Linked DNA regions of Granulicella sibirica. The protein of the gene in region 1 interacts with the protein of each later gene in a pairwise test. Links are inferred from orthologs where the notes say so. Each region holds a gene or a part of one and is shown on either strand. Other genes may lie near its edges. The genes, in order: GRAN_RS15500 and priA.

The links.
Region 2: the proteins of GRAN_RS15500 (region 1) and priA interact in binary tests that used the Escherichia coli proteins (3 or more experiments, as listed by UniProt). The link is inferred for Granulicella sibirica from one-to-one orthologs.

The regions. Positions count from the first base shown.
Region 1 is NZ_RDSM01000002.1:1,096,014-1,110,136, forward strand. The notes cover bases 6,404-9,324. They hold GRAN_RS15500 (single-stranded DNA-binding protein), read left to right. Parts: upstream 6,404-7,581; coding sequence 7,582-8,067; downstream 8,068-9,324. Other genes in these bases: GRAN_RS15495 (hypothetical protein), read left to right, coding at 6,404-7,512; GRAN_RS15505 (PilZ domain-containing protein), read left to right, coding at 8,202-8,558; GRAN_RS15510 (TIGR03435 family protein), read right to left, coding at 8,555-9,324. Outside these bases: GRAN_RS15465 (M3 family metallopeptidase), read right to left, coding at 1-1,721; cyoE (heme o synthase), read left to right, coding at 1,884-2,834; GRAN_RS15475 (DUF420 domain-containing protein), read left to right, coding at 2,857-3,411; GRAN_RS15480 (hypothetical protein), read left to right, coding at 3,412-3,648; GRAN_RS15485 (lipocalin family protein), read right to left, coding at 3,650-4,192; GRAN_RS15490 (hypothetical protein), read right to left, coding at 4,301-5,131; more of GRAN_RS15495, read left to right, coding at 5,347-6,403; more of GRAN_RS15510, read right to left, coding at 9,325-9,331; GRAN_RS15515 (hypothetical protein), read left to right, coding at 9,469-10,425; GRAN_RS15520 (hypothetical protein), read right to left, coding at 10,432-10,893; GRAN_RS15525 (nuclear transport factor 2 family protein), read right to left, coding at 10,943-11,338; GRAN_RS15530 (MarR family winged helix-turn-helix transcriptional regulator), read left to right, coding at 11,455-11,997; GRAN_RS15535 (nuclear transport factor 2 family protein), read right to left, coding at 12,458-12,811; GRAN_RS15540 (helix-turn-helix transcriptional regulator), read right to left, coding at 12,925-13,884; GRAN_RS15545 (DinB family protein), read left to right, coding at 13,984-14,123. UniProt on the Escherichia coli protein: Plays an important role in DNA replication, recombination and repair. Binds to ssDNA and to an array of partner proteins to recruit them to their sites of action during DNA metabolism. Acts as a sliding platform that migrates on DNA via reptation.
Region 2 is NZ_RDSM01000001.1:317,624-331,894, forward strand. What follows is about bases 6,535-9,603. They hold priA (replication restart helicase PriA), read right to left. Parts: upstream 9,292-9,603; coding sequence 6,778-9,291; downstream 6,535-6,777. Other genes in these bases: GRAN_RS01345 (site-2 protease family protein), read left to right, coding at 6,535-6,766; GRAN_RS01355 (GNAT family N-acetyltransferase), read left to right, coding at 9,376-9,603. In the rest of the region: GRAN_RS01305 (hypothetical protein), read left to right, coding at 1-179; bacillithiol biosynthesis deacetylase BshB1, read left to right, coding at 262-969; GRAN_RS01315 (UDP-3-O-(3-hydroxymyristoyl)glucosamine N-acyltransferase), read right to left, coding at 996-1,907; GRAN_RS01320 (lysophospholipid acyltransferase family protein), read right to left, coding at 1,904-2,809; GRAN_RS01325 (lipid-binding SYLF domain-containing protein), read right to left, coding at 2,956-3,654; GRAN_RS01330 (response regulator transcription factor), read right to left, coding at 3,937-4,641; dcd (dCTP deaminase), read right to left, coding at 4,737-5,291; GRAN_RS01340 (HU family DNA-binding protein), read left to right, coding at 5,366-5,731; more of GRAN_RS01345, read left to right, coding at 5,759-6,534; more of GRAN_RS01355, read left to right, coding at 9,604-9,852; GRAN_RS01360 (uracil-DNA glycosylase), read right to left, coding at 9,829-10,788; rpoZ (DNA-directed RNA polymerase subunit omega), read right to left, coding at 10,796-11,005; gmk (guanylate kinase), read right to left, coding at 11,092-11,754; GRAN_RS01375 (YicC/YloC family endoribonuclease), read right to left, coding at 11,870-12,751; GRAN_RS01380 (ABC transporter ATP-binding protein), read right to left, coding at 12,748-14,271.

The DNA.
Region 1 (14,123 bases):
GTGTGCCACTGCATGTCGAGCTGCGCCGCCGCCAGCACTTCGGTCTGCTGATACCCTTTGTTGAAAGCTTCCGCCTCCCGGAGCTTCCGCGCCATCTCTTCCGGCATCGCCGCGCCCGTCTCGTAGTGTCGCGCATAGTTCGCGAACACCTCCGGATACAGCGCCCAATGCTCGTTGAACTGAGAAGGAAACTCGACGAAGTCCCGAGGCACCGACGTCCCCGCCAGACTCGGATACATTACGTTCGACAGAATCCCATGCAGCCCGTGCCCGAACTCATGGAACATCGTGATCACATCATCGAAGCTGATCAGCCCGGGATCTCCCGGAGCAGGTTTCGGATAGTTGCAGACGTTATAGACCACCGGAATCGTCCCAAGCAGCTTCGACTGCCCGACGAACTCGCTCATCCATGCCCCGCCCCGCTTGTTATCCCGCTTGAAGAAGTCGACGTAGAACAGCGCCAGCGTCTTGCCCGCGTCGTCGAAAACCTCAAACACCCGCATATCCGGGTGATACAAAGGGAGGTCCTTCCGCTCCTCGAAGCGAAGCCCGTAGAGCCCCGAAGCCGCGAAGAACACCCCATCCTCGAGCACGCGGTACGCCTCGAAATAAGGCTTCACCTCCGCCTCATCGAGATCGAAGCGGGCCTTCCTCACCTGCTCGGCATAGAACTCCCAATCCCAGGGCTCAAGCTCAAATCCACCACCCTGCGCATCGATCAGAGCTTGAATCTCCGCCGCCTCGCTCCGTGCCTTCCCGGTCGCCTCGGCCACAAGTCCGTCCAGGAATTTGCCCGCCGCCCCCGGGGCCTTGGCCATCTGGTTCTCAAGCTTCCACTCCGCGTAGCTCGCCTTGCCAAGCAATGCCGCCTTCTCCGCTCGCAGCGCCGCCAGCCGGGTCACGATCGCTCGCGTGTCCGTCTCACCACCCCGCTCCGTCCGGTTCCACGCCTGCTCGAAGACTGCCCGCCGCGTCTCCCGGTTCGTCAGGTCCGCAAGAACCGGCTGCTGCGTCGTGTTGTGCAGCACAAGCACATACCCCTCGACCCCACGTTCCTTCGCAACCTCGGCGGCTCTGGCGATCTGTGCCTCACTCAACCCCGCCAGCACCTCGCGATTGAGCGTATGGAACGCACCTTCTTTATTCGCCGCCAGAAGCTTCGTCGCAAATGCATTCTGCAGCGTCGACTCCTCCTCATTCAGCTTCGTGATCCGAGCCTTCTGGTCGTCCGTCAACTTCGCGCCAGCATGAACGAAGTCCTCATGCGTCACCTCCAGCAGGCGCAGCGATTCTGCATCCAGCCCAAGCGACGCCCGCTGCGCAAACACCGCATCCACACGCGCAAACAGCTTCGCATCGAGATAAATGGCATCCCCATGCGCCGCCAGCTTCGGAGCGATCTCTTCCTGCACGGCTTGAATCAGGTCGTTGGTATTCGCCCCGGCAACCGCGCCAAACACCGACATCACCCGGGCAAACAGTCGCCCGGTCCGCTCCATCGCAACAATCGTATTCTCGAACGTAGGCGAATCGGAGCTTTCGGAGATAGCCCGAATCTCTCGCCTCTGCTCCTCCATCCCAGCCTCGATCGCCGGGAGGTAGTCCTCGTCCTTGATCCGGTCGAAGGCCGGAGCCTGAAACGGCAGCGCACTCGGCGCGGAAAACGGGTTACTCGGTTCAAACTCCACACTCTGCATCGCGCCCAAATCTCCCATCATCACCAGGTACCCTCTTCGCAAACCTCTCAGCAGACGCGATATTCAAGACTAAGCCCTTCCAGCCTCGGTAAAACCGAACATTGGTAACCGGACGAACGAGTCTGCCCGAACGCCCGCAGCATCAACGCCGCAGAAGCCAAACGCGCGTTATCCTAGAAGCCTGTGGCCATCTCCGCGACAACCGATCAGATCCTCGCGAAGCCGCACACCCTCGCAGCGGACTACGTTGCCCTGCTGAAGCCGCGCGTATCCACAATGGTCGTCATCACCGCCGGAGCCGGTTTCTACCTCGGCAGCCTCCGCAGCGGTATTTCGCCCTTCCACGCAGGCCTCATCCAGGCTCTCGCCGGTATCGCGATCGTCACCGCCGGCTCGAGCATCCTCAACCAGGCCCTCGAGCGCCGCACCGACGGCCTCATGCGCCGCACCGCCGACCGCCCCATGGCCGCCGGACGCATCGGCCTCGCCCACGGACTCATCCTCGGCTTCCTCGCCGTCTTCCTCGGCTCCCTCTATCTCGCCCTCGAAACCAACCCCATCACCGGCATGCTGACGCTCCTCACGGCCATCAGCTACGTCGCCATCTACACCCCCCTCAAGCGCGTGACGGTCATCAACACCTTCATCGGAGCCTTCCCCGGAGCCCTCCCACCCCTCATCGGCTGGACCGCCGTCCGCGGCGTCATCGAGTGGCCCGCCGTCGCCCTTTTCGCCATCCTCTTCGTCTGGCAGTTCCCCCACTTCATGGCCATCGGCTGGATGTACCGCGACGACTACCGATCCGCCGGCGTCCGCCTCACTCCCACCCTGCCCAACATTCGATGGGCCGCCCGCTCCACCGTCATCCAGGCCCTCTTCTACGCCGTCATCATGATCCCCGTTTCCCTCTGGCCCACCGCCCTGGGCATCACCGGCATCCCCTACGCCATCGCCGCGACCATCCTCTCCATCGGCTACCTCGTCTACACCGTTCGCTTTGCCCGTATCACCCGCAGCCCCGAGCTTCCCTCCTCGCGCGTCCCTGCCCGCGAACTCCTCCGCTTCTCCGTCATCTATTTACCCCTGCTCCTGGCCGCCATGATGCTCAACGCCCAGGGCCGCCTGCTGTTTTAGAGAACCACGCCAGAAAGATCTCATGCCCACCCAAAGCCTCCCCATCACGCCTTCCCGCACCCCTCTCTCGATCGTCGTCGGGATCGTCGGCGTAAGCGCGATCGCAAGCCTTTTCCTCGCCTGGCTCGTCTACTACCACCAGCCGTCCGACGTCGCCGGAACCCAGCTTGCCTTCCTTCCCGCGCTCAACGCCGTCCTCAACACCTGCTGCACCGTGGCCCTGCTCTTCGGCCTGTCCTTCATCCGCCGCCGCGCCATCACCCTGCACCGCAACAGCATGTTCGTGGCATTCGTCTTCTCGTCCCTCTTCCTCGTCTCCTACATCACCAACCACGCCCTGCACGGCGACGCCCACTTCCACGGCACCGGCCCCATCCGCCCCTTCTACTTCGCCCTCCTCATATCGCATATCCTCCTGTCCGTCATCGCTCTCCCGATGATCCTCATCACCTTCTTCTTCTCGCTGACAGGTCGTTTCCCACTGCATAGAAAAATCGCCCGCTACACCTACCCCATCTGGCTCTATGTCTCCGTCACCGGTGTCATCGTGTATGCCATGCTCGCGAGCTACCGATAGATGCCGTTACGCTCCGACACCCGCATCCTCCTCCGTACCGGCCTCTGGATCTTCGGCACCGGAGTCGTCTCCGCCGCGCTGATGCTCTTCGCCTTCGGAGGCGTCACCCGTCAGGGCCCGCATACGAATCCCGGCTGGCTCTGCCTGATGGTCGCGATGGGCTGTCTTCCCACCGGTACCCTCACCCTCGCCCTGGCAGCACTGAAGTTCGTCGGCGACCGCCACCGCGAAGACTAAGTTAGTAGATCTGATACCGCCTCGTCTGCGGAGTGGCAATCAACTTGGCCGTGTTGAAGCCTTCCGCCAAAGCCTTCCCCTCGATATTCGCCAGCAAACCGGTATCCATGGTCCCCGCCCGCGCCAGAACCCAAAGCTCCTTGTGATTCGGGCTCCCCACCAGCGCCCAGTCATAGTTCGGATCCACCGCAAGCACCCAATACTTCCGCGAGAAAGGCCAAAGAGTCGTCACTTTCAACTTGCCGCTTCCCGTCTTCTCTGCGGGCTTGCCACTCTCGTTCCGCACCTGCGTGAAGCCCTTCTTTGTCTGGCACGCAATCACAAACTGGAGGCTGTCTTTCTTGTCCCCAAGCGCAACCAGCACCACCGAGTCGTGGTCGCACACCTTGTCCCGCTTGGTTTGAAGACGCGCAATCTCGTACCAGTTCCCCGTGAACTTGGTCAGGTCCAGCATGGGCACAGCCGTCACGGTCTGACCATGCGATACCTGCCCCAAGGCCAGCAATACTATCAAGCCCAACATCGTCCCGAGCCGCGTCGACATCCGCACCACCCTCCGCTTCACCATTCGATGCACCCAGCACCGCATCCTCTGCCCCAAAAGAAAATGGCTCCCCGGAAGCCACTCCCGGGGAGCCAGAATGCCTGACCGTTACTGATCGTGTTTCCTGCTGAATGCCCGTGAGATGTCGTTATCGAACTCACGCAGCGCATAGCTCGCGGCATCGATCCCCAGGTTGAGCGCATACTGCTGGAGAACACTGCCCGCGTCCCTCTGGCTCACCGGGTAATAACGTGAGGACACCCCCGCCGCTAGTCCCGCGCCAAGAAGTTCGCTCAGGTTGACCGTTTCTTTGCCGGAGTCCGCGCGCGTGATAAAGATCCGCGTCAAGGAGTACTCGAGGCGCTTCTTCTTTCCGCCCGTGCCGAGTGTGTAGTACCGCGTGTCCTCGTGGGTCAGAGCCGGCACGAGGAACTCGACCGACATATTCTCAATCGACTGATCGGCAAGCGAGTGCCAGAAGTAGCGGCCATAAGCAACCGCGCCACCGTGGAACTCTGGCGTGGCGGCCCGGGCATCGTTATATCCCGCAAGAAGCGCTGCCAGCGCAAACGCCGACGGATCAATCGTGTCAGACGCCGCGGTTGTGAACTTATTACGAATCGTCTGTGGAGGAAGCTGAGCCCCAACTCCCACCGAGCGATAGTTCGGAATGATCCCAAGAACACGCTTCGAAGGCGTGTTTGAGACCGGCGGAGCCGTTGCGCCTTGGCCCGTCGGCCCCTGATCGATCAGCCCCGCATCCGGCGAGTCGGGAAGGCTCGAACTAACGTCGTTGGTCGCAACCAGCGTTTCGCTTTCGCCCTTGGCCCCGGTTTGAGCGCCTGCACACGCGCCGAGTGAAGTCAACATCAGCCCGATCGCCAGCAGACTGGAGAACCGGGGCACACGGGGAACGCTGAAATCTGAAGAAGTGGTCATAAGTATTTTCTGTTTTCCTTCCGATTGGACGCAGCAAAGCCCGCCTTCGACGCAGAACGTTCTCTATTCTGCACCTGCATTGCAAACGCAGGACTACTTTTGCATCTTTCAGACAAGAAAACGTTTCGCTCGCAGCATTGGATGTAGTGTGCGGGAAGCTGCCGGTTCGTTACACATTTCCGTTCTGCTGATCAGCAGATAATCTAACGCCAACGATGAAACCCAATCGCCTCGCCCTCAGCGTCCTCCTGATCCTATCCCTCGCCGCAACCAAAGCCCACTCGCAGGCGCCGCCCGACAGCCATCTCCTTTTCCAGACCGATCACCCCTGGTCTCCCCGCACGAACATCAACGCCGACACCGTCATGGTCTACGGCATCGATGACACCACAGCCTCCCGCATCAAGTCCTGGCGAGACCACGGCTATCACGTCACCGTTATGACCGGCGTCGCCTGGGGTCGCTACGCCCCCTATCTGCGCGGCGACTTCGACGGCAAGGAGCACTGGAACGAGACCCAGCAGGAGAAGTCCGGCAAGCTCATCCTCCACAGCGGCCGCGAAGTTCCCTACATCTCCCCGACGATCTCCTACGGAAACTACCTGGCAAAGGGAGTGGAAGCCGCCCTCGACGCCGGGGCCGAGGCCATCTATCTTGAGGAACCCGAGTTCTGGGCCCGCGCCGGCTGGAGCGACGCCTTCAAGAACGAGTGGCAGCGGTATTACCACGAACCCTGGCAAGCTCCCGACGCCTCCGCGGACGCACAGTACCGCGCCTCCAAACTTAAATACTTCCTCTACCAGCGAGCCCTCGCCCAGGTCTTCGCCTCCGTCAGGATCTACGCCGCAGCCAATCACCGCCGCATTCACTGCTACGTCGCCACCCACTCCCTCATCAACTACGCCCAGTGGCAGATCGTCAGCCCCGAGTCTTCCCTCCTCAACGTTGGTGCCGACGGCTACATCGCCCAGGTTTGGACCGGAACCTCCCGCGCCGTCAACACTTACCAGGGCGTCACGAAAGAGCGCACCTTCGAAACCGCCTTTCTCGAATACGGCGCATTGCAGAACATCGCTCGCTCTTCCGGCAAGCCAATCTGGTACCTCAACGATCCTATCGAGGACAATCCCAACCACTCCTGGGTCGACTATCGACGCAACTGGGAGAGCACCCTCACCGCCTCTCTGCTCCAACCCGTCGTCTCACGCTACGAGGTTCTCCCCTGGCCCGACCGCATCTTTGGCCCCAAGGGCTTCCACCTCATGTCCGACGACGCCACCGAAAAGTCCCTCATCCCCAGGTCCTACGAAACCGAACTTCAGACCGTATTCCACGCCCTCGGCCACATGGACCAGCCCGCAGACGCCATCCACTGGGAGTCCGCCGGAACCCAGGGAATCGGCATCCTCGTCTCCGACACCCTCATGTTCCAGCGTGCCGCCCCCACTCCATCCGACGAGAACCTCGGAAACTTCTACGGCCTCGCTCTCCCTCTGATCATGCGCGGTATGCCTGTGGAGCCCGTGCAGATAGAAAGCGCTACATCAACAACATCCAGCAACTTTCTCAAGCCATACAAGATCCTTCTCCTCACCTACGAGGGCCAGAAGCCGCCAACTCCCGCCTTCCACACTGCTCTGGCCGCATGGGTCCGAGCCGGAGGAGCCCTCATCGTCCTCGACGACGACAAGGATCCCTATAACCTCGCCCATGATTGGTGGAACGCTGCCCCCAACCACTTCGCCACTCCGCGCGAGCATCTTTTCCGAACCCTGGGCCTGAGCCCCAACGCCGAGGGCCTTCACCGCGCAGGCAAAGGTTACGTCCTCTTCTCCGCCCAGAGCCCCACCGCTCTCGCACACTCTCCCTCCGGCCCTGGGACCATCAACATCCTCCTCCAGCAGGCCGCCAAACCCATCCACCTCACCCTGAAGCAAACCAACGCTCTCGTCCTGCGCCGAGGCCCCTACGTCATCGCCGCCGGCCTCGAAGACGAAGCCGTCACCCCAGTCACCGTAACCGGCAACCTCATCAACCTCTTCGACCCCAATCTCGCCGAGTCCCCCTCGCTGTCCATACATCCCGGAACCCGCGCCCTCCTCCTCGACACAAATCAAATCAAGCCTTCAGCCCCCAGGGTCCTGGTCGCCTCCGCCAAGATCACCCACGAGCAGTCCACCCCCTCAAGCCTCACCTTCGACGCAGAGGGCATCGACTCGACCGAAGCCGTAGCCCGCATCTTCTCGACCAGCCCCGTCAAGGAGATCACCCTCAATGGCACCCCCATCGCCTCCGGCCAGTACCAGCAAAGCCCCCAGACCCTGCTCCTCCACTTTCCCAACAGCGCAACTCCTCAGCAAATTCATATCGTCTACCAGTAATTCCACCCCCATTCCCACATCCCGCCGTCTGCTATCCTCAACCTCTCAGACGAAACACGGAGCGAAGCAATGGCAAAAGGCGTCAACAAAGTAATCCTCCTCGGCAACGTCGGCAAAGATCCCGAGATCCGCGCCACGGCCGGCGGCATGCAGGTCGCGAGCTTCACCCTCGCCACCGCCGACCGCCAGAAAGACGCTCAGGGCAACTGGACCGACAAGACCGAATGGCACAACCTCGTCGCCTTCCAGCGCACCGCCGAGATCGTTCGCGACTACGTCAAAAAGGGCACACAGCTCTACATCGAGGGTAAAATCCAGACCCGCTCCTGGGACGACAAGGAGTCCGGCCAGAAGAAGTACCGTACCGAGATCCTCGTCAACGACCTCCAACTCCTCGGCAGCAAGGGTGGCGGAGCCTCCGAAGGAGGAAGCTACGGAGGCGAGACCCGCAACAGCTACTCCAAGCCAAGCTCCACCAGCTACGATCAGCGCCAGCCAGCCACCACCCCCGACTATGGTGATACCGGCATCACCGACGACGACATTCCCTTCTAGACCATTTCCCAATATGGTTCAAACAACGAAAGCCGCACGCTAAAGTGCGGCTTTCGTTGTAGTCAGAGCCCTTTGCGAATGACATTTGCCGATTACACTCTGCATAGCTCCGAACGGTGCAAGGGAGTAGCGCGATGGAAGGCTCTGAATTCGGCGGTCGGCGACACGTTCGGGTTGGCTACAGCGGTGGAACCGTGACGGTACGCTGCAACCTCTCAGGCCCATTCCTGCCCGGTTCCCTCATCGATATCAGCATCAGCGGCTGCCTCATCCTGATGCAGGATCCTCTGCCGGTCACACCATCGCAGGTCATCGAGCTCCACTTCGATCTCAACAGCCTCGCCTTTCGTGTCCTCGGCTTCGTTCGCCACGCCCGCAAGCCAAGACAGATCGGCGTCGAGTTCCATCACCTATCCGAACAGGCCAGGAGCGATCTCGAAGGCTTCATCGACTACTTCGCCCCTGCCGGCGTCAACGTGCTCCAGCCTTAGTTCGCCGAAGGTGCGTCGATATGGTCGACAACGAGCACTGGCACCGGCTCCTTGGCCGCATCGAGCTTCAGTCCAAGCTGCTCCTGGATCGCCGTAAACAATGGCGGTGGTGAATCCTCCCCTGCCATCGCGCTATCCGGCGTCCAATCCAGCTTCACGTCGTAGCGCTCTGACAGCCCCGTCTTATCAACCACGACGCGCCCCGCAATCTGTGAAAGCTGCTCCGCAATCAACGTCACCGTCAGCCCCTGCCCATGGAAGTACGTCCGGCCCGTCCCGATCGTCTTTCCGTCGGACTTCGTCAGCGGCAACTTCGAACCGCCCTTCGCCACCACCAGGTCATACGCCGGCAACACCCGAGTCTCCGTGTGCACCTTCATCTCATACCTTTCCTCAAGCAGCGCCCGCACCATTCCCCGTTTGATCTCTCGCCCTTCCTCACCGCTTCCCTTCCGAATTCTGCCATCCGTCTCTTCGTCGGACTTCGCCTCGATATCGAACCGCGTCGACCCCAGCCACCCCGGGCCGTCCAGGATCTGCCGCGACGGCATCCCATACGCCCACTCCATGAGCGCCACCAGCGTAATGTTGATCGCACTGAACCGCCCGTCCGGCGGATAAATGATGTGTGTATGCCCGTCAGGCGAAGGCGCCGCCGGCTTGATCGTTGCCACCTCGAACGCAGGCCCCGCCTGCGCTAAAACCATCGGCCTTACCCCTATCAGGAGTCCGGCCAGCATGAGAAATCGCCAACCCACCCGAGCCATCTGCATACCTCCAACCATAATCGTGGCCGTCCTTGAACACGACTATATTTGAGTCATCCGGATACCTGCATCTGCAGAACGTCTCGCCATCAAGGCTGCATCTCGTATGCCCGTGCTATCATGCGGCTTCCCAGGAGTCAGCCATGTTTGAATCCTCTCCCACCCCGGGCAAGCCTTCCAGGCGCGGGAAGCTGCGTTCTCAGCAAGTGGGAGACTACGCCCGGCTCAACCGCGAATATAAAACCTATCAAATCGAGCTCGATCTGCTCGCCAACCGCACATTAGCAAAAATACGCCAGCGATCGGGCGGCGCAACCACTCCCCAGGCTGAAACCAGCAGTCCAGCACAAGACATGGAGTGGCTGGCCGCCGCCAAAGCGCAGCTGGACGAAGTCTCCTACTTCCTCGATAAGGAGCACATAGACCTCGAGGGCGGCTGGGTCTGTCTTCACGCCGCGAGACGCCATGCCGTCTACGGCCTCGACTCCGACGAACTGCCTATCCAGGCGTTCGTCGTAAAAGCCGAAGCCAGGAAACTTGTCTCCTGGCGAGCCGACGCCATCGCAAATCTCCTCGACGTCAAGCACGAGCCCTTGACCGCTGAACGCATCATCCAGGCCATGGCCCTGCGGGATGAGTACTTCTCAAACCAGTACCACAAGATTTGGATGGTCGGCGAGCAGCTTGACCACCTTCTCTGGACATGCGCCTACGCGCTGGTTCTTCTTCTCCCGCTTATCTTCTTTGGCTCCAAGCATCCCTGCGACACTCCATCACCCTGGAGCCCACAGATGATAGGCGCGGTCTTCTTCTTCGGTCTCTTGGGAGCGGCCATCAGCACGGCAGGCTCCCTGATGGACGCCAATAGTAATAGCAAAATTCCGGAACGCGTAGCCAACCAGTTCGTTACCAACGCTCGTTCGCTCTTCGGAGCAGGCATCGGACTCGCCGGCTACGTCTTCTATCAGGCAAAGTTTGTGGAAATCCACCTGGTCTCAGGCGTCGGGCAGGCAGACTCTCTGACTGTCGCCTTCGCGTTCGGCTTCTTGGGTGAAAAACTTATCAGCAATGTCCTTGGTTCGCTAAGCGGAAACAAGTAACAGGATTCACCTTACATACGAGAAAGTCCCGCAAAGGTTAGTCGAATCCGCGATCGCCTCCGGAGTAAACACAGGCATCTTCGCCCCGGAAAAGAACGCAAGCTGCATGCTCTTGCCGACAACATAGGTCGCGAACCACTGCGTATCGTCATGCCCACACAGCGTGTTCTTATGCAGAAATGCCTTCGCCGCGGGAATGGTATTCAGCCGGTAAAGGTTCCCCACCCCATCTGCGCCGCCTTCGCCGTTAAACAGCGCCGTCACCTCCGGCCCTTCCAGCGTGCGAATCTGCGCAAACACAAACGGCGTGAAGTTGATCACGAGTTTCTCGTTCCAGAACGCAAGATCGCCTGTAATGCTCTTAGCCGTCGTACTCGACGCCCGCCAAATCCCCTTCTCCTGCGCCATCCCTGAGGAGCACATCATTCCCAGTATCAGGCTCACGGAGAGCAGCATCGATCGTGTCATCCCCCAAGCATGACACTCTTCGAGACACTTGATCAACTAGCGGCGGCCGTTAAGATCGATGGGCGAATGCGGAAGACGGACCAGCGCTCGAATCGGCCTCGTCCCCAAGATCCATCGCCGCGATAAGCCCCTTGCCGATAGTGAACAGGTGAACGACCTCGCTGTCCGAAAGCACATCCCCTTGAAGGCTCTTCACAAGTTGGTGCACCCTGACGCGGGTCTTGCCTCCTTCTTCGTCGCTTAGAGCAAGCGGTTCAACATGGGGATCGAACTCGCCCCATTGCCGCGTCCAATACGCCCGGATCTCTTCCTTGCCGACAACCTTCCCACCCTCCGATGCCTTCGGCCAGGTCACGTCTTCCGTCATCAGTGCCAATGCCCCGTCGATATCCCGAGCGTTAAAGGCGGCGTATGCCTGGGCGATAAGTATTTGTGTCTGCGTCATAGACCCCTCCGAGAGACATTATGTGTACTATACACATGAATGGGCCAAGTGCCTCGGCGACCTGTGAACTAAAAGAAAACGCGTGTATGGTACATACGTTGAGCAAGGCCTGCGTCATGCCAAAGAAAGCATCGTTCGATCCGCATATCCGGTCGTCGTTACCGGACCTGCACCGCTCGGTCCTCGACATCGTCGGCATCTTCAACAGTCCCGAGCGCGACGCGGCCATGCTCGAGAGCGCGGGCCTGACCCTCGAACGAGCCCTGTTCCCGCTTCTCGTGCTCATCAGCAAGTACGGCCCCATAGGCGTTGTCGACGTAGCCACGCGCGTCGGACGCGATTACACCACTGTCAGTCGCCAGGTAGCGCGTCTCGAAGAGCTCGGCCTCGTCGCCCGTCGCGCCGCTTCATCCGATCGCCGCACCCGCGAAGCGACCGTGACTCCACAGGGCAGGGCGGCGACAGACGCCGTCGATGCCGCGCGAGAGCGTCTCGCGTTGCGAATGTTCCGCAACTGGTGCCGCGCCGACTACGACCAGCTTCTTCGGCTCACCCGCATGTTGGCGGATGGCCTGGATGAGACCCCCGCGCCCGGATCGAAGCTGGCCGAGGCCATGGCTCGACGCAAACGGACTCCTTCCCCGGACACAAAGAGATAAAGTGAATCGGATATCCCGCTCCCTTCTGGAAGAACTACGAGGAGAGTCCCGGACTGTCTTTAGGAAAGATAGGGCCAGGAAGCCCCTTGCAAGACGGTACGCTTCGTCCGAAGAGAGACGTCCGTCCGGCGGGAGATAGCCGACATGATCGCCATGAAGGAAGCGGCTCGCTGAGATACGGCGCGACGCCATAAATCGCACCCGCATCGACAATCATCATGTTGCCCTCGGGCAGGATCAGGAGTGTACTGTTGCCGCGATTCGTGGCGATCTGGTGGATTTCAAGGACTCGCGGTCTCCATGCCGGGAGGGCTATCCAACCGGGCGCCGCAGCGCGGAGAAGGTTTGCAGGAAGGCTTTCAAACGCCGCAGGAGCAAGCGAACTCAGTAAGAAGCGGCGACGTGGAAACATGCGATATGGTACGACACCATTCCAACTCCTTCGTATGTGGCTGCAGGGCTACGTCGATTGGGTTGCGGGTGGTTCGGCTGGGTAGTAGAAGGCGTGGATTGCTTTAATCTTGCCGTCAACAATGTGGATTTGGTCGCAGACGTGATCGATTCCGCTAACTGTCTCCATGTCGAAGATGGTGGCGACGTAGTCTCCTTCGACGATGTTCCTCTTAAGCTGAACGCTCTTGACCATCGGTAGAATGTGGGTGAGGAACCCTTGGACCATGGAGCGCCCGGTTAGCTTTGGCATGCGCGGGCCCTCAAAGGTGACGTCTTCCGCGAAGGGGAGGTTGGACGGATCTTTGGTCGTAAAGCACTCCAGATAGGCTTCGACTGCAGCGATGCTTTGTTCTCGTGACATGAGTTATCTCCACTAGACGTGATCTTAGACGCAACAGCTTAATGCCGATCGTCCGCATGTCGAACAACGGACCGGATGAATGAGAGCTTCGCGATCTACCTTTGTGAGCCATGTCACCGGCCCCTGCCGCTTTGTACCGCCTCCAGATCGGCCTCTACCTTCGTCCGCAGCTCTTCCGGGCCAATCACGTAAGCCCGCGGGCCATATCCAAGCGTCACGAAGTGAGCCTGCGCGAAGCTCTCGAAGACTACGTCAACCACTTCGAATCCGTCTGAAATTAGAGTTCCATCCGGCAGTGCTGCGGTCGTGATCGAACACCATCGCCGGAGGTGCAAGGCCGCTGCAACCTCCATCGCAAGCCGCGCCGTATACCTCTGCTCAGTTGGATCCAGCCGCACCATGGAGTTCTTCCAATAGCGTCCAAGATCAAAGTCCGCCGGCCGCTCGAACGTCAGCGGAAGCGCCACCGCGTCCCGCATCCGCCCCACCCGGTACGTCCGCAACCCTGCGGATGCCCGAGCCACCAGGTACCAGACCCCCTGCTTGCACACGATCCCAAGCGGATCCACCGTACGCGGCCCGGTCGTTCCGTCTGCCTTCGTATAGAGGAAGGTCATCTTCGCATCTGCCGCCACCGCATCCTGTACCGCCGGCAGCGACGATAGATCCTCCGAGTGCGGGCGCCATCCGCTCGAATCGATATGCAGCCTCGCCTGGATCGAAGCCGCCCGCATCCGCATCGCTCCCGGCATCGCCGCCAGCAGCTTCGAGTAGGCCCGCTCGGCCGCCGCCACCATCTGCGGATCTCCAAGCGTGTTCGGCTGCGCCATCAGCAAGGCCCGCAGCTCGTGCTCGTCCAGCCCCGGAACCTTCGTCCGCCATCCCCGCTCCAGCTCCCACCCGCCCTTGTACCCGCGCATCGCCGACACCGGAATCCCAGCCACGCACAGCGCCTCCATATCCCGGTGCGCCGTCCGCACCGAGATCTCCAGCCGCTCCGCAAGCTCCCTCGACGAGAGCCGTCCGTGAGCCTGCAGAAGCATCAGCGCTGAAAGAAGTCGATCGGCTTTCATACCGCTAGTTTCTTTTGAGGAATAGGACACACTGTGGCATATTAGCGCTCTTACCTTGGAACTCGTGAGGCAAAAGCCTCCGACCAAGAAGGAGACCCAATGGAAGTGAAAGAACTCTTGCTCAAGCTGTTGGACCGCGAAGCCGTAGCCTCGCGCAAAGCCATCGAACGTCTTCCCGAAGGAAACAACACCTGGAAGCCCCACGAGCGTTCCATGGAGCTTGGCAGTCTCGCCTCTCT
Region 2 (14,271 bases), on another replicon or contig:
GAAGCCTGACAGGACTTTGCTGGGTGGAGACCTTCCATAAGGTCTACACGGCCTATGGTGGCCAGGTGCACGCCTTTAACACCGCCGATGCGTCCGAGATCAACAACCAGTTCATCATCGTCCAGGGAACGGCGCTCGATGTGGCGTACATGGATGCTTCGACCGATGAAACAAACTGACGGCTCGGTGAACGGAATCAAAGGCTCAGGGCACCCAACGCGGGTGCCCTGAATTGTTCACACGGTTCTTGAGGGCAAGAAGATGGTGGATGTACTCGCGATTGCTGCGCATCGTGACGACGTAGAGCAAACCTGTGGCGGAACGCTTCTTGTTCAGCAAGGACTGGGCTGGAAGACCGGCATTCTTGACCTTACGCGGGGTGAATCGGGTACGCGGGGCACGGCCGCGGAGCGGGAAGCCGAGGCGAATGACGCGGCACGTATCCTTGGTGTCTCGCATCGGGAGGCGCTCGATCTCCCGGATGGGAACGTTCAGAACACGCTGGAGAATCGGCTCAAGGTGGCCGGCGTGCTGCGACGGCTGCGGCCACGGGTGGTGATCCTTCCGTACTGGCAGGGACGGCACCCGGACCACTACACGTCTGCCACGCTTGGTTATGAATCCTGCTTCGTCTCGGGACTCTCGAAGCTCGATCTGGAGGGCGCGCCGCATCGTCCGTACAAGATCCTCTATGCGTCGCTTTACGCGGATGTCCGTCCTACCTTCGTCGTGGACATATCGGCCTACATGGAGCAGAGGCTGCAGTCGCTGCTCGCCTATCGCTCCCAGTACGCCACGCGACCCGAGGGTGGCGGGCTGTTTGTGCCGGAGGAGGAGATCCGGGAGCGAACTTTTGCGTCGGCTCGCCACTACGGGATGCTCGCCGGTGTTCGCTATGCGGAGCCGTTCGTTCAGAAAGAGGTCGCCCTCGCGAGCGACTTGATGATCATTCCTGTTCAATCGATCTGAGCGCCCGAAAGAGCGAAGAAGGCCCTTCAGCCTTTGCGAAGGCGGGCGAGGTCCCGGAGGTATTCTTTCAGGGGACGCGCCGGTCTTCCCCAGAAGACCTGTCCCGGACCCTTCATCTTCTTTCCACTGAGCACACCGGCGCCCCCACCGAGGATGACGCCTGCACCGACCGTCGCGTGCTCGCCGATGCCGACCTGGCCCCCGAGAATAGCGCCGTCCTCTACGATGCTTGAGCCTGATATGCCGGTCTGCGCGGCGATGATGACGTTTTCGCCGATGACGCAGTTGTGCCCGATGTGGACGAGGTTGTCGATCTTCGTCCCCGAGCCTATCCGCGTCTCGCCCAGGGCACCGCGGTCGATCGTGGTATTCGCTCCGATCTCGACATCGTCTCCGATGACCAGACTTCCCTGCTGCGGGAAGAGTAGATAGCGTCCCGTTTCGGCGTTCCTTGCGTAGCCGAATCCTGTTGAACCGAGCACGGCTCCTGCCTGCACGACCACGCGGCTGCCGAGGCGCGTTCGGGGATAAAGGGTCACTCGCGCCACCAGCTCCACGTCATCTCCGAGAATGACGTCCTCTCCGATGACGCAGCCGGGCCCTATTTGGCAACCCGTGCCCATGGCGACTCCGTCTGCGATCACCGCTGAAGGGTGGATCTCGCTCTGTGTCGGGCGCGCGCGAAGCCGGTCTCCAGCCTCTGCGAACGAGTAACGCGGATCACGCACGTAGGCTACTCGCTGGTCAGCCACGCCTTCGAGTTTTCTGGGGGCCAGGATTGCGCCTGCCGCTGATTCGAGGGCCGCGCTCAGTGTGTCAGCGTCGGTCGCGAAGACAACCGAGGCCGCATCGGCATCCTTCATTCCTGAGACACGGAGGATCTCGACTTCGCCCGCATTTCCTATCTGTTCGGCAGGCAGCAAATCGCGAAGCTTCATCTCTGGTAGATCCCCTTTTCGCCCTCGGGCCGTGTCTTCCAGCGGCGGTGCATCCAGAGCCACTGCTCCGGGTATGCCCGAATATACTTTTCCAGCACGGCGGTGAACATGGCCGTATTTGTGAGGGCATCGGCTTCGGAGTCGCCGGTTTTTACGAGGTCCAGCTCTTCGCCAAAGTGCAGCACGTATCTCCGCTCAGACTTCTCCCACAGAAGAAAGCCTGGGAGAACCGCTGCACCCGTTCTCTCCGCAATGCGCGGCACGCCGGACGCAGTGCATGCGGGAACGCCAAAAAACGGGACAAAGACACCCTGCGGCGGAGTCATATTGGTATCCATCAACACACCAACTGTCCTTCCGGCACGCATCGAGGCGATGAGGCCACGAGCGAAATCGTCTTTGTGGAGGACACGGTTGCCATGCTCGCAACGGATTCCATTGACGAAGTCGTCGACGAGGGGATTATCGAGACGGCGGATGACGATGTCCATGGGATTGCCCATCAGCGAGTGATAGAAACTGGAGAGTTCCCATGCGCCTAGATGGCCAGTCAACACGAACACGCCCTTGCCACGGGCGAGCGCTCGGCTGAAGTTCTCGAAGCCTTCATACCGGATGAACTTCTCGACCGTTTTGTGCCCGTACTGTGGCATATGACAGAACTCCGCGATCTGGTATCCCAGGTTGCGGTATGTCTGCCGCAGGATCTCTTCGCGCTCTGCCCCAGTCTTCTCGGGAAACGCCATGGCGAGATTCTGCTGCCCTACTGCCCTCAGGCGCGGAACGATCCGGTAGGCGATCCACCCGATGCCTGCCCCGACCTGTCTTGCTACCGCACGTGGCATGGCTGCCAGGAGTTCGACGAAGCAGCGAAGCAGCAGGTATTCCAACCTGTGCTTCACGGTAATCGTTGGAGCTCCCTGCTCCTGCTCGTTCAAACTCACAGTCCCAGTGTAACTGGCGGGTGGTAGGTGTCTGCTCGCTTCACTCTGTAGCAAAAGGTTGGGGCGACCCGAAGGCCGCCCCAACGTTTTCCTATCCGTGAAACTTAGTGGTTGTCGCGTGAGACGACGAAGTACTTCGCTACGGTGCGAACGAAGCCGCGAGCCTCGGGAGGCGTCGGCTGATTGCCCTTCAGCACTTCGGTGTAAGGAACGTTGCCGCCATAGACTGTGCGGGTATCATCCTCATTCTGCGAGAGGACCGTGCCGTCCAGATCAAGACCGGCAAAGAGGCCTTTTGAACGCGAGTAGGTGAGGAACTCGGCGTTGAGCTTCCAATCCGTTCCGGCCTGTGCGTTACGGCCAACCGGGCCGGCGGAAGCGGCGGCGTCCGCGCCGAGCTTGAACTTGTTCTTCAGCATGTCCTGCAGGCCATTCTGGTTCATTGCGATCAGCACGAGGTCAGTCGACTGTCCGCCGATCTGGAAACCGAAGCTTCCGCCCGTAAGCTGAACGAACACCGGTGCGCTCCAACCCTTCGGGGTGCGGCAGGTAGCAGCGCCCTGGCCGTACTGAGCGCCGACCACAAAGGCACCCTTCTTGAAGCTTGGAATTACGACGACGCACGATGCGCCTGCAAGGATCGACTGCGGAATGCCCTTATCGGGAGTCGCCATGATCTCGTTAATCACGGCAGACGCGTTGGTCAACCGCTCATCCAACTTCGCCTTGTCCGTGGCTGCAAACGACGTCAGTGAGGTGGCCGCCATCGCCATTGCGCATACAAATCCAGTAACCTTCGTCATTTTCTTACCTTTCAAAGTCAATCTTTAGATCGCGGTCCAAATGGCCCAGTGTCTATTGGGGTACGATGGCGTGCCCACCCCTGTGGTTGCATTGACTTCCAATGGAATCAAAATGGACGAAAAAATAGGGACTGTGAGTGAACCCGGTCGCCCGGCTCCTCTCACAGTCCCTCTCCCAGGTCTGTGTTGCGTAGAGTTACTTTCTCGTGCCTTCGGATAGTTCACAAGAGTACGTAGGTCTAGCGACTTAGGTAATCTACCCATTTACTTATTAGTAAACAGCTAAGCGCTTCTCGCGAGATCGGGATGGTGCCGCAGAGCTTCGACCGTCAGCCCGATCCGATTCTTCGCTCCGACCTTTCTCATGAGGCGGCCAAGGTGCGCCTTGACGGTGCTTTCATCGATGTTGAGAGCCTCGGCGATCTCCCGGTTTCCCAACCCCGTCACCAAGAGGCGAAGCACCTGCAACTCTCGTTCCGTGAAGGATACCGAGGTTGTTCCCGCGGCCTGATCGAGCTTAGAAGCATCCAGCAGACGTGAGAGCACCTTGCGCGGAGCCCAGATCGAGCCGTCATACACGACCTCAAGCGCAAGCCGGATCTCGGTTTCATCCGCTGTCTGGGGCAGGTACCCCTTGGCTCCCGCTCCGATGACCTGCTGAATGTACTCCTGGTCCTTCGAGTCGCCGATGACGATGACGCGCACATGCGGCCGAACCCGGCTGAAGGTCGCCACGAGTTCCATGAGGTGCTGCGTGCAGCTCGCATCGATGAGTACGACGCGGAGGTCCACGTCGTTCAAGACACCTGGGACCGAGAGTGGAATGACCTCGCCGCCGGCGAGCCGCCCGGTGGTGTTGGCGCGCATGATGGCCTGCAGCCCCATGATGCGCATGGGGTCTGTCGCCACCAGCCCGACCCGAACGGGCGTTGCCGGTGACTTCGACACGGAATCGTCTGGAGAAAAGCCTTTGCCCGCGTCCGTCATAGCTTCCAGAGACCTGGCACCCGTCCTGCAAGTTCGACATGGTGAAGCGCTACGTTTGTTTCGAGCCCAGAGGACCGCGGACGCTTAAGACGCCGTTAGAGCATAGGCAGGACGATTCCCTGCTGATGCTGGTACTTGCCCTTGCGATCCGCGTAGCTGACCTCGCACACTTCGTCCGATTGGAAGAAGAGTATCTGGCAAAGCCCTTCGTTCGCGTAAATTCTCGCGGGCAATGGAGTCGTGTTCGAGATTTCGAGCGTTACGAAGCCTTCCCACTCGGGCTCAAACGGCGTGACGTTCACGATGATTCCGCAGCGCGCATAGGTTGACTTGCCGACGCAGATCGTCAGGACGTCGCGTGGAATCTTGAAGTATTCGATGGAGCGAGCCAGGGCGAACGAGTTCGGCGGAACGATGACGCTCGGGGCCTGCACCGTGACGAACGAGCGTTCGTCGAAGGCTTTCGGGTCGATGATGGCGCTATTGACGTTGGTAAAGATCTTGAACTCGTCCGAGACGCGCAGATCGTAGCCGTACGAGGACAGCCCATACGAGATGACTCCATCGCGCACCTGCTTCTCGCTGAACGGCGCGATCATCCCGTGTTCCAAGGCTTGTTCCCGTATCCAACGATCGCTCTTGATTGCCATCTTGCTCCACTTCCTCCAAGGTCCGGAACCGCATTCAGGACGCCAGCCTCGATACTAAGGCACGGGGTTTTGCATTGACAATCAGGGCTTGCCTTCCTAACATCGGGACAGTAGGCACCTCCGATCCCCAAGGCTTCGCCGGGACATGCCGCCTCCAGAGGACGATCACCGTGATCAAGCAGGATCTAGTACAGCGGATCGTCGAGCGCACCGGCCTTCCGAGAACGAAAGCCGAAGCCTCCGTCGATGCCATCTTCGATTGTATGAAACAGAGCATGCTCAGCGGCGATCGAATCGAGCTTCGCGGCTTCGGTGTGTTCACGGTGAAGCCGCGGAAGACGGGCATCGGCCGCAATCCCCGCACAGGCGCTGAAGTCAGCATTATTCCCGGCAAAGCCGTTCGCTTCAAGCCAGGGAAAGAGCTTCACCTGCTCGACTAAGCCAGCTCCCAAGAGGTTTAAATCAGGATGGCGTCCGCCGACCGGCTCCCGGTCTCCCTCAATTCGCACGAGGACGGGCCGTCCGAGCCGGACGCTCATTCGCCTCCGCATCAGGAACGCTGGCGCGACCGGCTATGGCTTCACGTTGTGCTTTTTCTCCTGACCGTGCTCTCCACCACCGTGGTCGGCATGCGCTACATGGAGAACTTCCTTACCGACCAGGTTCCCCTTTCTTCCGACGCGGATGTCTTTCCGTATGCCTGGGTGTGGCATCATCGCGCCGCGTTTGCCACGGGTCTTCCATTTTCGCTGACCGTGCTGGCGATTCTCGTTGCCCATGAGTTCGGCCACTTCTTTTCCTGCCGGCTCTACAAGGTGCAGGTGACGCTTCCCTACTTCCTGCCTGCGCCGACGCTCAGCGGCACCGCAGGAGCCATCCTCCGCATTCGTGGGCGCGTTCGGACGCGATCGGCGATGGCCGTGATTGCCGCCGCAGGACCCATTGCCGGGTTCCTTGTCGCGATCATTGCGGTCGCTGTCGGGCTTGTCCTCTCGAAGTCGACTCCCGCTCCCGTGCCCCAGGTGATTCAGTTCCAGCCACTCCTGCTGCACCTTGTGGACGCATTGCTGCGAGTCTTTCGTCCTGAGACAGCTGCGCTGGATCGCATTATTCCTCACCCCGTGCTCGTCGCAAGCTGGGTGGGCCTGCTGATCACCTCGCTCAATCTGGTTCCGGCCGGCCAGCTTGACGGCGGTCACATCCTCTATGCTCTCTATCCCCGCGCCCACCGCGCGACTTCCTTCGTGACAATCGTACTACTCGCGATCCTGGGGACGTTCGCGTGGGTCGGATGGTTTGCCTGGGCGATCGTACTGGTGATTCCCGGCTTGAAGCATCCGCGGCTTAAGGAAGATCCTCCCCTGCATCCGTGGCAACGTGCCCTGCTTCCGATCTGCCTTGTCATCCTGATCCTGAGCGGAACCTTGAGCCCATTTGCCGGAACCAGTCTTCTTCAGATCGTCACTCACCACTGACGCCTGTGTTGTTACATCAGGTGTACGGCGTCCACATCGATGACGAGGCCCTTGCGCGGAATCCCCTCGGCCTCCGCGAAGGCCAGCATTGCCCGCAGCACCTCTTGCAGCACTTGCCTCTTCTCCGCCTTCAGGACAAAGTGATACCGGTAGATTCGCTTGAGGCGGACGATGGGAGCAGCCGCCGGGCCAAGCACACGCACCTTCTCCATCGCGCGCTTCTGCAGCCAGCGACCGAGCACTCCGGACCAGCCTGTCGCTTCTTCAAGCTTGTCGCTCTGGATGACCACATTTGCCAGGACGGCGAAGGGAGGATAGTGCATCCAACGCCGATAGTTCATCTCCTTGGCGACGAAGCCCGGGTAGTCGTGCTTTGCCGCGAAGGTGATCGCGTAGTGGTCCGGATGGTAGGTTTGCACGACAACTTTCCCTGGGAGATCTCCGCGGCCCGCCCGGCCTGAGACCTGGGTGAGGAGTTGGAAGACGCGCTCCGCGGCGCGGAAGTCGGGCAGGCCCAAGGCGAAGTCCGCGCCCACTACCCCGACCAGCGTGACCCCGTGGATGTCATGACCCTTGGCGATCATCTGCGTCCCGACGAGGAGATTGATCTCACCGGCGTGAAGGCGCGTCAGGAGGCGCTCCATGTCGGAGCGCCCACGTACCGTATCGCGATCCATCCTTCCGATCCGTGCGCTGGGGAAGAGCTCCTGCAGCCTCTCCTCGCCCTGCTGCGATCCCGCGCCAAGATAATACAGGTGCTCGCTCTCGCACTTTGGGCAGACCTTCGGGACTGTTCGGCGAAAACCGCAGTAGTGGCACTCCAACCTCTGCCCAACGGGGGCGCGTCCGTCCGTTCCCTCGACAGGCTTGTGATACGTCATCGAGATGGCGCAGTTCTCGCACTCGATCTTCTCGCCGCAGCTTCGGCACATCACCACGAAGGAGTATCCGCGGCGGTTGAGCAGGATGATGACCTGTTCGCCGCGATCAAGCGTGGCCTGGGTCTCCTCGATGAGCTTGCGCGAGAAGACCTCTTCCTTGCCGACCGCCTGAAACTCGGCTCGCATGTCGATGAGTTCGACTTCAGGAAGCGGCCGGTTCGCAACCCGCTCGCGCATCTCCACACGCGCATAGCGGCCGCGATCGGCGTTAGCCCAGCTCTCGAGGGAGGGCGTCGCCGAACCGAGCACCACTACGGCGTCGTTGAGCTTTGCGCGCATGACCGCGACGTCGCGGCCATGATAGCGGGGCGTCTCCTCCTGCTTGTAGCTGGAGTCGTGCTCCTCGTCGACGATGATGATGCCAAGATCAACCACCGGGGCGAAGACCGCCGAACGCGTTCCGACGACAACCCGCGCCTCGCCACGGCGGATTCTATGCCACTGCTCAGCGCGCTCGTCGGGTGTGAGTTGCGAGTGCAGAAGCGCCACCTCGCTCCCGAACGCTGCAACCATCTGTCCCGTCATCGCCGGGGTCAGGCCGATCTCGGGAACGAGCAAGAGAGCGCTCTTTCCCCTCTCGAGGGCTCGGCGCATCGCCGCGAAGTAGACCGCCGTCTTCCCCGAGCCCGTGACGCCATAGAGGAGATGCGGCGCAAAGACTCCACGGTCGAGGGCGACTGCGATCGTTCCGAGCGCTTCCATCTGCGTCTCGTTGAGGGCGTGTTCGTGGGCATGCTTCTTTCCGTGGGTGCTGACGCTGCCCATGTCGAAGGCTTGCGCTACGTCTTCCAGGCCGACCAAGCCGCGCTTTACCAGCGTCGCCAGCGTCGAGTCGGGGATACCCGTGTCCCGCAGCGACTCCCGCAGATCCCTCACCCGCATGCGGCCACCGACGGCGGCCAGTTCAGCCATGACGGCGAGCTGATTCTCATTCAGCCGCGGTAGACGTCCTCCGCCTTGCTCGCCGCCTCCCTCCACCAGGACGGCAACCCTCTCGGAACGGCGTGCGTCGCGCTCCTCCGCGACGGCCTCCTTCACCAGCCACTTCTTCCGCACCATCGCGTCGAGCATGGCCTTGTTCGCCTGTGTCGCAGACCGCAGCGCTGAAGCCTTCGCGCTTTCTCCGCTTTCGAGATAGTTCAGGACGGCATATTCGCGATTCTGCTCCTCCGGAGTGAGCCTTGAACGCCGCGAGGATCCCTTGGCCGCGCCCTCGTACAGGACGCGCCGCCCGGCCTCTCCAATGCGGTAGACGAACTGCCGCTTCACCTCGGCGCTCAAAGGAAGCATTCCCCGAAGGACCTCGCCGAGCGGAGCGACGTAGTACTGGGCGATCCACAGGGCGAGCTTCGTCAACTCGTCGGGGAGAAGCGCTACTTCATCCAGCACCGCCTGCACCGGCTTCGCCTCGACACCCTCCGGAAGAGGCTCATCGTGGAGACGAACCACGACTCCCATCAGCCTCTGTCCGCTGAACGGCACAAGTACGCGCGCACCCACGACTGGCATGGTGCCGATTCCATTCGCATAGGTGAAGGTGCGGTCGAGCGGCACAGGAAGCGCCACGTCGCAGTACAAAGCCATCATTCCAGCTTAGCTGCTCGCCAACCATCCGGGAAACGGCGCGGCCGTCCTAGAATCAGGCGAGCTGTTCTCACCGGGGAGATTGTGATCGACCTCACCTATCGCACCGCCAGACCGAGCGACATCGCAGGCATGGCGAGTCTTCGCGCCCAGACGTGGGGCACGGAGGACTACTGGCAATCCCGCATTCGCGGCTACATGGATGGGACGATCAATCCGCAACACGCCTTACCTAGCCGAACGCTCTTCGTGGCTATGGTGGGGGACGAGGTCATCGGCCTGATCGGCGGGCACCTCACCCAGCGCTTCGACTGCGAGGGAGAGTTGGAATGGATCGATGTCGCCCCTGCCCATCGCGGGTCGGGTGTGGCCTCTGCGCTCTTTCTTGAACTAGGTGAGTGGTTCGTTCGGCAGGACGCGAAGCGGGTCTGTGTCAACGTGGAGCCTACTAACCACGCGGCTCTCCGGTTCTACAGGAAGCATGGTTCCGAGACTCTCAACGAGCATTGGCAGGTCTGGCCCGACATCGGCGCAAGCCTATCCGCGCTGCGGCCCCTTTAGGCCGAGGGCGCCCATTACTGTCTGCAGGTCCTTCCAGGCCTCGCCTTTCTGCCGGGGATCGCGCAGCAGAAATGCGGGGTGATAGGTCACCACGACTTTCGCTCCACGCGCGCTATGCCAGCGTCCGCGCAGGGAGGCAAGGGACTGCCGCACGCCAAGCAGATAGGTCGCCGCCGTCGCGCCAAGGGCCACGACGATCTCCGGCTGCACGATATCCATCTGCCGTATCAGGAACTGCGAGCATGTTCCTGCCTCGATTGGTTCGGGAACGCGGTTCGCTGGAGGGCGGCACTTTACGATGTTGGCGATGTAGACGTCTTCGCGCTTCAGTCCCATCGCCGCGATCATATTGTTCAGGAGCTGCCCGGCTTTGCCGACGAACGGCACGCCCGAGGCGTCCTCGTCCGCTCCTGGGCCTTCGCCAACAAACATGAGCCGCGCATTCGGGTTGCCGTCCGCGAAGACGATGCTGTGGCGTCCCGCGTAGGCCAAGGGGCACCGCGTGCAGTCGCCGATCTCTTCCTGCAGAACTCGCAGCGCACCGGCCCGCTCTTCAGGCGCAACCCGGACCGGAGGTAGAGGCGCAAGTTCATCGAAGGAGGGTGGCTTGGGAATGGAGATATCGCTGTAGGGAGTGGAGCTGGCCTGGGGAGGAGCCACAACCGCAGGCTTCACCGGGGCGACAGGTGCAGGTGGGGTAGAAGGCCGAGGCGAAGAGACGGCAGGAGCAGCAACCGGTTTGGCCGCGACAGGAACATCCTGCGCCACGAGCGCTTCGGCGGGCCCAGCCAGGGTCGCCGCAAGCCGAGCAACAAGTTCGCTATCCGAGTCCCCATCCTGCCGGTAGAAGTCGTACACCCCAAGGTCGCGAAAGTACTCCACGTATCCGCGCAGTTGCTGCGCTGCTTCCGAACCCTGGCGTGCCTCTCCATCCATCCCGGCGCTAGAGCCTCGTTCCGACGACAGGTTCAACCTTCTTCGCCTGAACGACGAAGGTTACGTGCCCGTCGCGAATCTCGTCCTGCGCCACGCGGCAGGCTTTCATCGACTTCGAAACCATGAGAGGAGGAGCACCCGACTGCAACTGGCGAGCCCGACGTGCTGCACCCTTGACAAGGCTGTACTTATTCAGCAGACCTTCGTTGACTGTCATGATATATATCCCCCGCGGGATGTGGTTGTGTTGGTGTAACTCGAATCTACCGCATCCGGGAATATTTCGCAAAGTCCGTGCAACTCTTAGCCCGCCTGAAACGTCCCCAGGGCCGCCTGTAACTTGGTCGAAGCCTCGTCGGTCCGGCAACTGGCGGCGATCGCGTCCACCGCCTCGGGATCGTGGCGCTCGAATAAAACGATCGCCTTCATCTCCGTCACCGCCTGGTCGAGCACATCGTTTACGAGCGCATAGCGGTATTGCCGAATCCTCTTCAACTCCTCACGAGCCTCGCGCAGACGCCGCTCAATCACCGACTCGACGGTCATATGCTCGGCCTCGCTGCGGTTTCTCAGCCTCATCTCGAGCACCTCGGGACTTGGCGGCATGATGAAGATCGAGACGGCTTCGGGCAGCTTCTTCATCACCTGCATGGCTCCCTGCACGTCGATATCGAGAAGCAGATCCCGCTTCTCGGTCTTCGCATGCGCGAGTGCCGAGAGGGCCGTGCCGTAGTAATTTCCGAAGACTTCCGCCCACTCGAGAAAGTCTCCCGCCGAGATCATCCGCTCGAACTCCTCACGCGTGGTGAAGTAATACTCCTGCCCGTTCTTTTCGGAGCCGCGCGGCGCCCGCGTCGTATAGGAGATCGAGAAATCCAGGCCCTCGACCAGCGTCCGCAACTGGCTCACAATCGTAGATTTTCCTGAACCCGAAGGAGCCGAAATGATAAAAAGAATTCCCGCCATAGTGCTTATCAGACTCCAAAGAAAAGCGTATCCAAGAAGTCTACCGGACACGTCTCCAGAGGGCGTTGATCCTGGGCGAAGCGGCTCGGCCGAGGGTTATTTTTGTTTATTTTCTTTACTCCAGATTTTGCACCTGCTCCTTGCACCGCTCGATCTCCGCCTTCATCCCTAGCCCGATGTCGGTCAACCGCAGGCCGCGCTCTCCCATCGCGCCGTTCATCTTCGAGACCATCGTGTTCGCCTCGCGGTTCATCTCCTGCAGCAGGAAGTCCAGCGCCTTGCCGACCTCGCCGCCCGCATCGAGCATCGCCTGGAAGCGCCGGGCATGGGTCTGCATGCGGACGATCTCTTCCTCCACATCGCTCCGCTCCGCGAGCATCGCGGCCTCGGTCAGGACACGCTCCTCGCTGGCCGCTGCGCCTTCCAGCAACTCGGCAAGCCTTGTCTTCAGCCGTTCGATATGTGCTTCCCGCACACCCTCGCGGAGGGCGGCCATCTCTCCGGCGAAGAGGAGCAGGCGGTCCATCCCGCTTCGCAGGCCAGCCACCAGGGACGCTCCTTCAAGGCTTCGCGCTTCGTTGAAGCGCTCCATGAGCGTAACTGCAGCTTCTTCGATCGCTGCCGCATCGATCACGCGCGCCGCGACTTCCGTGGTCATTACGCCCGGCACACGCAACATGCCGTTCAGATCAGGCTCACCGGTCACTCCATGCTTCTCGGCGGCCTCGCGGTAGTTCTTCACCAGTTCAGCGAGCAGGAAATCATTTCGCCGGACCTGCACCGACCCCGCTGCGCGATCGAGATCGAGCGACACCTCAACGTGGCCACGTGTCACCGCGCCGCGCACGATCGCCCGCAGCCGCGCCTCCAGTTCTTCGGACCCGGAGGACACACGGATCTGCAGATCGAGAAAGCGATGGTTGACGCTCTTCACCGTCAGCGTGAAGCCATCTCCGTTTACGGTCGCGAAACCCGTCATCGAAAGGACACCGCTCAAGCCACACCCTCCAGGCCGACACGGTCGTTATCCGCGAACTGCATATCGTGCAGGCGCCGGTATGTCCCCGAGTGAACCATGAGTTCCTCGTGCGTTCCTACTTCCGTGATCTGCCCCGCTTCCAGTACAACGATCCTCGTTGCACGCCGAACAGTCGACAGGCGATGAGCGATCACGAACACCGTCCTTCCCTGCATGAGGTTCGCCAAAGCCGCCTGTACGAACTGCTCGCTTTCTGTGTCGAGCGCGCTGGTCGCTTCGTCGAGGATAAGGATCGGCGCGTTCTTCAGGATCGCCCGGGCGATTGCAAGCCTTTGCCGTTCGCCGCCGCTCAGGCGAACACCCTTCTCGCCGATCATGGTGTTGTAGCCTTCCGGCATGCGCAGGATGAAGTCATGCGCCAGGGCCATCTTCGCGGCTTCTTCTACCTTGCTGAGCGGAACGTCCGGCTGACCGTATGCGATGTTGTTCCGCACGGTGTCGTTGAAGAGCACGGTCTCCTGCGTCACCTTGCCGATCTGCGCACGCAGGCTCACAAGCGTGACGTCGCGCACGTCATGGCCATCGATGGTGATCGAGCCTGCGCTCGCATCGAAGAAGCGTGGGATGAGGTTCACCAGCGAACTTTTACCCGCTCCGCTCGGACCCACAAGCGCGATCACCTCGCCGCGTTGGACGTTGAGCGTTATGCCGCGCAGCACGAGCTTCTTTTCGCCATCGACGTCGTAGCCGAACTCTACGTCCTTGAAGTCAAAGCGCCCGGAAAAACCCTTCAGAACGTGCGCGCGGCGCTTCTCGCGGACCTCGTCCTGCGCATCCATGAACTTGAAGATGTCCTCGCTCGCGCCGAGCGCCTGCTGAAAGCTCGTGTAGAACATGGCGAACTTCCGAACAGGATCGTAGAGCGTGAAGACGGCGATGATGAACGACATGAACGAGCCAACCGTCATCCGCTGATGAAGAATCTCCTGCCGTCCGAGGAAAAGCAGAAGCGCGATCGCCACTGATCCAAGGGCGTCCATCAAGGGCGAACTGATCGCCGCCACACTCATTGATTTCAGGTTCGCCCGGAAGAGTCTTCGCGCCGCACGACGAAAGCGATCCATCTCCCAGATCTCCATGCCGAAGGCCTTCACGATGCTGTTGCCCGTAATGGTCTCGTGCAGGATGTTCTGGATCTCGGCGAGCTTGTCCTGTCCGCGACGCGTGGTCTGCCGTACCCGCCTGCCGATGCGCCGGGCCGAAGAAATCACCACTGGAACGAACAGGAGGAGCACCCACGAGAGACGTCCGCCGTAGAAGATCGCTACGCCGACGAGGAAGATCAACGTGAAGAACTGCTGCAGGAACTCGCCCAGCACAGCCGACATCGCCGTCTGGACTTTCTCGATGTCGTTGATCAATGTCGACAGCAAGGAGCCCGTCGAATGCTTCTGAAAGAAGCTCATGGAGCGCCGCAGCACGGCGTTGTAGAGATCGTTCCGCAGGTCGGTGATCATGCCAAAGCCGGCGTAGTTCAC